Regions from separate parts of the Endozoicomonas sp. ALB032 genome, predicted to be linked through region 1. Evidence: predicted binding sites of a transcription regulator. Region 1 holds the regulator's gene; each other region holds the start of a gene.

What was found. The regulator sigma-54, encoded in region 1, starts transcription at its own class of promoters, with help from an activator protein. The targets are predictions, from matches to a motif close to TGGCACNNNNNTTGCTNT.
Region 2: ACO6VG_RS05100 (sugar phosphorylase) is a predicted target of sigma-54. The motif match lies at 1,381-1,398, and genes of this name have one in related genera.
Region 3: nirB (nitrite reductase large subunit NirB) is a predicted target of sigma-54. The motif match lies at 1,313-1,330, and genes of this name have one in related genera.

What each region holds. Positions count from the first base shown of each region.
Region 1 covers NZ_JBLYNW010000001.1:95,439-98,722, reverse strand. Annotated here, with positions in the region: gene ACO6VG_RS00370 (PTS sugar transporter subunit IIA) at 255-707, opposite strand; gene hpf (ribosome hibernation-promoting factor, HPF/YfiA family) at 722-1,033, opposite strand; gene ACO6VG_RS00360 (RNA polymerase factor sigma-54) at 1,204-2,559, opposite strand; gene lptB (LPS export ABC transporter ATP-binding protein) at 2,817-3,284, opposite strand, start outside.
Region 2 covers NZ_JBLYNW010000001.1:1,533,461-1,536,744, reverse strand. Annotated here, with positions in the region: gene ACO6VG_RS05100 (sugar phosphorylase) at 1-1,333, opposite strand, end outside; gene galU (UTP--glucose-1-phosphate uridylyltransferase GalU) at 1,527-2,357, shown strand; gene ACO6VG_RS05090 (HAD-IIB family hydrolase) at 2,383-3,255, shown strand.
Region 3 covers NZ_JBLYNW010000001.1:4,407,514-4,410,797, reverse strand. Annotated here, with positions in the region: gene nirB (nitrite reductase large subunit NirB) at 1-1,230, opposite strand, end outside; gene ACO6VG_RS16370 (NarK family nitrate/nitrite MFS transporter) at 1,607-3,076, shown strand; gene ACO6VG_RS16365 (LysE family translocator) at 3,151-3,284, opposite strand, start outside.

The DNA.
Region 1 (3,284 bases):
CCCGATTGTTTGACTGTGTAAACAGGTCTCTCACCTGGTTCCGAGTGAGGCAAGTCTATCAAAACCTAATGAGATTAGAACCAGTCGCTTTCTTTTATTTCTAGCATAGTCCGGATATTTCTATTCCATGCAGTTTTGAAGGATAAATAGGCTTTGTAGTGACAAAAGTGAAGAAGAAAGGATTTCTGAGCAAGAAACATTTTGCCTGCTTCTGTTATCAGATCAGCAAGCAAAATATTTTTTATCTACAGTCGTTAAACGGGGGAACAGATGATGCTGTAAAGTGCCTCGGAATTTTCTGCCGCTCGCATCTGACTTAACAATACTTCTGATTGAAAGCGCTCAGCGACAGCCTGCAATATATTGAGATGTTCCTGAGTATTTTCTTCCGGAACAATAAGTGCGAACACCAGATCGACCGGCTGCTTGTCCACAGAGTCAAAATCTATGGGTTCAGACAGTTTGATCAGAAGTCCGGTAGGATGCTGACAAGCACTGGAGCGACAGTGAGGCAGGGCTATGCCTTTGCCCAAACCGGTGGTACCGAGTCGCTCTCTGTTAATCAGCTTGTTAAACAGATCCTTGGTTTTGATAGCGGGAACATGCTCATTGATGATTTCCGCAACAATTTCCAGGATTTTCTTTTTGCTGGCCCCCTGCACATCGCAGAGGGTGCGCCCGGGGGTTAGAATGTTTTCAATAATCATACAACGATCGATGCTTACAGGCGGCCGTTGGCACCCTGTAGCCGGTCAAGCGTTTTCTCTTTGTGTTTTACCAGTTGTCGATCCAGTTTGTCCGACATGTCATCAATGGCAGCGTACATATCTTCAGCCTCAGCGGTTGCATTAATATCCGCCCTACGAACATGTAGAGTCGCTTCCACTTTGTGCTTCAGTTTCTCAACACTCAGAGTGACCTGAACGTTTGTAATCTGATCAAAGTGGGCGGCAAGGCGGTCGAGTTTCTTGGTGACATAATCTTTCAGAGCCTCAGTCACCTCTACATGATGTCCACTGATGTTGACTTGCATGTAACGCTCTCCTGCTGATCCCGATTCTCGACATTGGACTGCCCCCGGGATTGTACGGGCAACCCTGATTGAAAGTCTATCACTGTCAATGACAGTTAGCGCTGTTCTGAGACAAAAAATCTATGGGGCGATTTGTGGTATAAGGGCTTGTTACCTCAATCGCTGAAGGCTCAGATAAGCTGCTTGCGTTCATTCGATGGCGGTATATTCATTGATTCACGATATTTGGCGATGGTTCTCCTGGCCACTTTGATCCCCTGGTCCCCCAGCAAGCCGGCGATTTTGTTATCACTCAGTGGTTTTTTAGGGTTTTCATCGGATACCAGTTTTTTAATCAAGGCTCTGATGGCTGTTGATGAGCACTCTCCACCAGTGGCTGTGCTGACATGGCTGGAGAAAAAGTATTTCAGCTCAAACACGCCTCTTGGAGTGTGCATGTATTTCTGTGTAGTGACCCTGGAAATAGTGGACTCGTGCATATCCACTGCCTGAGCAATGTCTGCCAACACCAGGGGCTTCATGGCCTGCTCACCCTGCTCCAGAAAATCTTTCTGAAATTCAACAATCTTGCCCGCTACTTTCAGTAAGGTTTCGTTACGACTTTGCAGGTTTTTCAGAAACCAGCGGGCTTCCTGCAGCTGATCAACCGCCCAGCGGTCCCTGACTTTGGTGACCGAAATATCGGGGGTGACGTATTCCGTGTCCGCCTGGCCGATTTCTGATCCGGGCCTCGGGTTGAGGCTTTGAACAAGGCTAAGGGCTTCCCTCAGTTGATGTTCTTTGAGACGGGTACGCCGCATGATTTGGGCATAGTCACGACTACCCAGAGCCTGTAGATGATTCTGGATCAGCAGACGTGCTTCTTTCAGGAAGTGGGTTTCTTGTGGCAGTTGATTGAGTTGAACTTCGAGACATTCTTTCAGGTTGGCGCTGGCACAACCCACCGGATCAAAGTGAAGAATCCGTCGTTGCATGACCTGAAGTTCTTCAAACGCCAGTTCCTCTACCTGTTCCTGTAGCGAGAGATAAATTTCTTCCAGGGAGTGAGTGAGGTACCCGTCATTATTGATGGCTTCGATCACAGCCAGGCCCATCAGCCTGTCTCTGTCAGTCATGGGAGTCAGGTTTAACTGCCATTCCAGATAGTCCTGGAGGGACTCATTGGCCCGGGAGCGGGCAAAAGGATCATGTTCCTCATCGGTTGCAGCGGGCAGGCTGGAATAGACATCATCCCATCCGGAGTCAACGGGCAGGTCATTGGGTATGCTGTCAGCCCACTGGGGCTCTTCTGGTTCCGGGGGCTGTTCTGCTTTTTCATTGAAGTCAACAGGCTGTTCCCCTTCATCACCAGATGCAGGTGGTTCTTCAACGGACTCTTCAGACTCCAGCATCGGATTGGATTCAAGAACTTCCTGGATTTCCTGCTGAAGGTCCAGAGTGGAAAGTTGCAGAAGCCTTATGGCCTGCTGCAGCTGAGGTGTCATGGTCAGCTGCTGGCCCATTTTTAGCTGTAAGGATGGCTTCATAGGCAACTGTATACCTTTACTTCGGTGTCTGCACTGAGGGTGCCAGATTTGATGCCATCAGCGCCTGACAGTTATATCTCAGTGTCTGCTCATTATTTTGATTGGGCTACTCTCCATGTCACTGGGATTATAATCACATCTGAAGCTTCGGGAAAGTGATTCATCAAGTCAGCCATGCAACATTCAGAACAAGAGTATGAAAATAAATCAGCTCAACATCTTTGCCCGCTTCTTTCGCGAGACCAGTCAAGAGATGATCAGAGACTGAACTGATGCCCGAGATAAACGTCACGAACCTTTTGATTAGCCAGGACAGTCTGACTATCACCCTCGGCAATAATAGTGCCTTCGCTGACAATGTAGGCCTTCTCGCAGATATCCAGTGTCTCCCGGACATTGTGGTCGGTAATCAGGACTCCGATGTCCCGGGCTTTCAGGTGCGTGATAATGGCCTTGATGTCACCAACAGAAATGGGGTCAACACCGGCAAAGGGTTCATCGAGCAGAATAAATTTTGGGTCAGTGCAAAGAGCTCGGGCAATTTCTACCCTGCGCTTTTCACCACCGGAAAGGCTCATACCCGGATTGTCCCTGATATGATTGATATTAAACTCTTCCAGCAATGACTCCATTTTTGCGATGCGATCTTTCCGGGAAAGGTCGGAACGGGTTTCCAATATCGAGAGCAGGTTATCGGTGACCGTCAATTTCCTGAAAATAGAAAC
Region 2 (3,284 bases), 1.4 Mb from region 1:
CGCCTGCCAAATCATTGTGTGTGGCAAACAGGCTGTGTATGTAAAAAGCAGGTATTCCGCGCATCCCCAGCATGATGAGCTGGGAGCAGAGAAATCGCTGCACTTGCCATTGGTCCTCACCCCTTCTCGTCCCTTTCATGGCATCAAACAGGGCAATATTGATCTCATAAGGTGATTCAGTGTTGTCCGAAAGGGTGCGCATGCTGACGAACCCCCCAAAACGGTGCATGCTGTCGATCAGCTCTGAAACTTCATTTTCCGGGATCACCCCCGTCAGCGGACGCAGGCCTATGCCATCATGAGAGGCAGTAAAGTTCAGAACGGTACAGCTCTCGGGGTAATCGGGCAGCTTGCGGGCCCATTGCACAAGGTATTTTTCTGTGCCCCGATTGAGTGCATGCAGTATCAGAGGCGGCAGGGCAAATTGATAAACCATGTGAGCCTCATCCTGGTCCCCGAAATAACTGATGTTCTCATCGTGGGGGACATTGGTTTCAGTCAGCAGTGTGCTGCCAGGGCAGGCTCTCTCCATAATCAGTCGGAACAGTTTCACGATGGCATGGGTCTCGGGCAGGTTTATGCAATGGGTGCCCGGTTTCTTCCAGAGAAAAGCGACGGCATCCAGCCTGATTACCATGGTGCCGCGGGCCAGATAGAAAAGCAGGATGTCCACCATCTGAATCAGCACATCGGGGTTTTTAAAGTTCAGATCCATCTGATCTTCACTGAAGGTGGCCCAGACGTGTTTCAGCCCTCGCCTTGTATGAATAGGCACCAGCAGGGGGGAGTTTCTTGGGCGGGTCACTTCACTGAGATCAGTGTCCGGGTCTTCTTCAATAAAGTAATCCCGGCCGGGCTGATGACCACTGACAAAGTCGGCAAACCAGAGACTTTCCCGGGAGACATGGTTAATCACCAGATCCGACATAAGCTGATAGTCACTGGCGATGGCTTCGATATCCTGCCAGCTTCCCAGCTGCTCATTGACCGACAGGTAATCAATCACAGAAAAGCCATCATCCGAGCTGTAGGGAAGGTAGGGAAGAATGTGAAGGGTATTAATAACCTCGTTCAGATAGCCATCAAGAAATCCCTTCAAGACCTGAAGAGGTGGCTGTTCACTGTTGTCATAGAGGGTGTCGCCATAGGTAATCAGAAAGATATCTTTTTCTGACCAGCCAGTGACTGTTTTGGGAGGGTTTTCATGAAGGTGATACTGAACTCTACGGACAATTCTGGCGGCTATCTCGCCCGCTTCCTGTCCATAAGGGAAGGTCAGAAGCTGAGTCATGGCCTGATGAAACTCATGGAAGGCTTTAGGATAACTTTGCACGATACATCTTCCCCTTTGGCAATGTTTTTTAGTACTTTTTCTTCTTTGCAGCAGGAGTCATGCCACTCCCGTATTTATAAAACCTTCAATCATTGTAAATGATGTTGACCCCGGCGGGTGGTTTTCTGAATTGGCACGACTTCTGCTTATAGCCTGATGAGATGCAAAACTTCTCAATAAGACGAGCAATAATATGATTAAAAAATGTCTGTTTCCTGTTGCGGGGTATGGAACCCGCTTTTTACCCGCCACCAAGTCCATGCCCAAGGAGATGCTGCCTATTGTTGATAAACCCCTAATTCAATATGGCGTAGAAGAAGCCATGCTGGCAGGTCTGACTGACCTGGGGTTTGTCAATGGCAGAAACAAACGGGCGATTCCGGATCATTTTGATATTAACTATGAACTGGAAGCGGAAATCGCTGGCAGTGGCAAAGAAGAAAAACTGTCGACCATTCGAGAAGTGATGGCGGCCTGTACTTTTTCCTATACTCGACAGAACCAGATGCAGGGGCTGGGGCATGCCATTCTCTGCGGACGAACTCTTATGGGCGATCAGCCTTTTGGTGTGGTGCTGGCCGATGATCTCTGTATTAACGACAGTGGTCCGTTGGTTATGTCGCAGTTGGTCAATCTTTACAAGCAGTTTCGCTGCACCATTCTGGCTGTTCAGGAAGTGCCCGAATCCGAAGTCGATAAATACGGTGTGATTGCCGGTGAAGCCCTGAGCGATAACCTGATCCGTGTGACCGATATGGTGGAAAAACCAGCCCCTTCGCAAGCACCCAGTAATCTGGCAGTGATTGGACGTTATGTCCTGACACCGGATATTTTCGACATTATTGAGAACACTGAACCCGGAATAAACGGAGAAGTGCAGCTGACTGACGCCATTCTGACTCAGGCCAGACAGGGCTGTGTTATTGCCTGCAAGTTTGAAGGTGAGCGCTTTGACTGTGGCAGTGTCAGTGGTTTTGTCGAGGCCACCAATACCATCTACCAAAAACGTCTGGACAGAGTTTGAGTCGATGTGCAACAGCAAAAAGGCGATGACGAAGCTGGTCATATTTTCCGACCTCGATGGTACCTTGCTGGATCATGATAGCTACAGCTGGGCGGGGGCAAAACCCGCTTTGGACCGGTTGAGAGAGCAAAATATTCCGGTTGTTTTCAATACCAGCAAAACCCTCAGTGAGGTACTGCCTCTGCAACTGGAGATGGCTCTGGATCATCCATTTATTACCGAAAACGGAATGATTACCACCATCCCGGCTCACTACTTTCAGTCGTCTGATACTGACAAGAATACCCATTACTTCCATGGTCAACCCTACAAGGCGATACGCAGGGTACTGAAACAGTTTCGCGAGCAGTACGGCTTCCGGTTCAGGGGCTTTGGCGATTGCTCTCATAGTGAAATAGCCGATCTCTCCGGGCTAAGCCTGGAGGAGGCTAAACTGGCAGCAGACCGAAAAGCCAGTGAACCTTTGGTCTGGGAAGACAGTGATAAGGCATTGGAGCAGTTTGAAAGGCAGCTTGCTGAAGAAGGATTACAACTGACCCGGGGTGGGCGTTTCTATCACGTATCCGGCAAGGGGGATAAGGGTTCGGCGGCGAAGAAACTGTTCAAACACTACCTGAAAAACTTTCCGGAGTGGACGTGGATATCCATGGGTCTGGGCGACAGCTTCAACGATCTGCCCATGCTGGAAGTAGTCGATATTCCTGTTCTTGTAAGTTCTGAAAAAAGTAAACAGCCCATTACAGAACATCTGTCTAATATTAAGTACACAAAATCAGTCGGGCCTGAAGGTTGGAATGAAGCGGTATTGGAGGTTCTTGATTCTCTTCAGGAAGGTCATGAGCCAGTCTGTCCTCCAAAAGACGGCTCTATAAAAGACTGCTGTTTACAAGACGGGTGAGCTGGACTGCAGAGTGTGATCAGAGCATA
Region 3 (3,284 bases), 4.3 Mb from region 1:
TGCAGAACCATCGGTCTGAGGCAGAATGAGTTCAGCAGGATTTTCCGGGGGACGCATGTCATTCAGCATCATCTGCAACAGGCTGCCGTACTCTTCAGCATCGCCTATCAATACAGCTCCCAGAACCTTTTTCTTATTTCTGGAAACCACCAGTTTTTTATAAACTTCTTTCTCTTCATCAATCAGCTGGTAGCTCAGGGAACCTTCGGTATTGCCATGGGCATCACCAATACTGGCAACATCAACACCCATCAGTTTCAGCTTGGTGCTCATATCGGCACCAGTAAACTGATTACCGTTCTTACCCGTCAACTGATCTACAACCACCTGCCCCATCTGGTAGCCCGGTGCCACCAGACCAAAGATACGGCCACTCCAGAGTGCACACTCACCAATGGCAAATATACGTTCATCAGATGTACGGCAGTCGTTATCTATAACGATACCGCCTCGCTCACCCAACTCCAGTCCGGAAGCTTTCGCCAGCTCATCTCTTGGGCGAATACCGGCTGAAAACAGTACGATATCGGTATTCAGTTGTTCGCCGTCAGCGAACTGCATCTGGTGAACAGCGCCTTCACCATCAACAATCTGTCGGGTATTTTTGGAGGTATGAATCGTGACCCCCAGACCCTCGATCTTGCGTCTGAGCATGGCACCACCGCTATCATCCACCTGAACAGCCATCAGACGGGGAGCAAATTCGACCACGTGGGTTTCCAGCCCAAGATCTTTCAGAGCTTTTGCTGCTTCAAGCCCCAACAGACCGCCACCCACAACGGCACCGATCTTACTGTTACGGGCAGCTTCTTTAATCGCTTCCAGATCTTCGATGGTACGATAGACAAAACAGTTTTCACGGTCATGCCCGGGTACGGGAGGAACAAATGGATAGGAGCCTGTAGCCAGTACCAGCTGATCGTACTTTTGAGTCATGCCACTGGCTGTCACTACTTCACAGGACTCACGATTTATTGATGTAATGGCTTCATTAAGAACAAGATTAATGCCTTCCTGCTCATAAAAGCCTTCAGAAACCATAGACAGGTCATCCGCTGAGCGACCTGTGAAAAATTCACTGAGATGAACCCGGTCATAGGCAGGACGGATCTCTTCTCCAAATACCACCACATCGAAGCGTTTCAGGCCGCCAGCATCTACCAGTTTCTCCAGAAAGCGGTGACCTACCATGCCGTTACCGACAACCACCAGGGTTTCTTTTCCGATCATCCCAGACATCCTCTTTAGTATCTAGCATTGGGCCGGAACAACTGCATCCTTTAGAGCCAGCCTCTTTTCTAATTCTTGTGCCTATGCAACTGCCGTGCCCACTTTCAAAACACGATAAAAACAGGAAATTCTTTCCTGAGACTTTAGCTACTCGCACAAAAATAATGCACGCAGAAATAATCAAACAGCTAAAGAGCACCATTTTGGTGAGCAGAATAAAAATACTCAGAAACTTCCCGCACTCAAATAAAGAACTTTCTTGCATAGAAGAGAAAATTCATTAAATACGCATAAAAATGCAAGTCAAATCGGTGCATTTATCATATTGGCCTGATGTTTGCTTTTGCTTGGGGAATTTCTTAAACAAGGAGGATGTATGAGCAACCCCGATTCATTTAACCTGTTTTCTTTTAGCGGGAAGACCAAGATTCTGCACCTTAGCTGGATTGCCTTCTTTATTAGCTTTGTGGTCTGGTTTAACCATGCGCCTCTGGCCCTGGCTATTTCCGAGTCTCTGGGCCTGACTCGTGAAGAACTGAAAACCCTGCTGATTCTGAACGTAGCCCTCACTATTCCGGCTCGAGTCATCATCGGTATGCTCACTGATGTTTACGGTCCCAGAAAAGTCTATTCCGGACTCCTGGCCATCTGCAGTATTCCTTGTTTTATGTATGCCATGGCAGATGACTTTACCCAGGCCGCCATAGCCCGCTTTATGCTGGGTACTATTGGTGCAGGCTTTGTGGTCGGCATTCGTCTGGTATCTGAGTGGTTCCCCGCTCGCCAATTGGGTACCGCAGAAGGTATTTACGGTGGCTGGGGCAACTTTGGCTCTGCTGCTGCTGCCATGTCTCTGCCCACCTTTGCACTGCTCTTTGGTGGAGAAGATGGCTGGCGTTACGCCATTGGCCTGACCGGATTAATCTCCTTGCTGTTCAGTGTCGTCTTCTACATAAACGTCACAGATACCCCTAAAGGTGCTACCTACTTCCGCCCCAAGAACATTGGCGCCATGGAAGTCACCAGCAAAGGCGACTTTGCCTTGCTGCTGATCATGAAGATTCCCATGTATGCGGCATTGGCTCTGCTGACCTGGAAGCTTTCACCTAAGGGTGTTGCCATGCTGAGTGCCGGGATTTCAACGGCTATTTATGTCGGTCTGACTGCTATCTACCTGTTTGATGTCTGGAAAGTCTGGCAGGTCAACAAGCACATTTTCTCCGAGCCTGTGCCAGCTATTCACCAGTATCAGTTCAAGCAGGTGGCCGTTCTGAACGTTCTTTACTTCGCTACCTTCGGTTCTGAACTGGCCGTGGTGTCCATGCTACCTCTGTTTTTTGCAGATACCTTTGAACTGGATCCGGTCATGGCGGGTCTGGTCGCTTCCGCTTATGCCTTCATGAACCTGATGTCCCGTCCGGGCGGAGGATTACTCAGTGACAAGTTTGGCCGCAAGATCACTCTGCTGGTTCTCACTGCAGGCCTGGCCGGTGGTTACTACATGATGAGTATCATTGATTCCAGCTGGCCACTGGTTCTTGCTGTTGTTGCTGCCATGGCCTGCTCCTTCTTTGTACAGGCCGGTGAAGGTGCGGTATTTGCGGCTGTACCCCTGATCAAGCGTCGACTCACAGGTCAAATTGCCGGTATGACAGGAGCCTATGGTAACGTGGGCGCTGTCTTCTACCTGACAGTATTGTCTCTGGTGGACTACTCCACCTTCTTCATGGTTATCGCAGGCACTGCAGTGTTGGGTTTCTTTACCCTCTTCCTGATGGAAGAACCCAAGGGTCAGATGGCCGAAGTGATGCCTGACGGCAGTGTCACCATGATTGATGTGACCTGATCATTCTGTTTCAGTGGTCCACAATGGGCCACTGAAACAAAACACAGCCACCGGATACTCTTCGGCCTGGCTCTCTATTTCACAACCAACACGGCAGCGATACCCGCCAGAACATAGAGCCCCCCTGTAGAACGCTCAAATAACAACATACTTTTTTTTGTACTCAGCATAGGTTTCACAGATTTTGACAGTAGCCCATAGAGAAGCT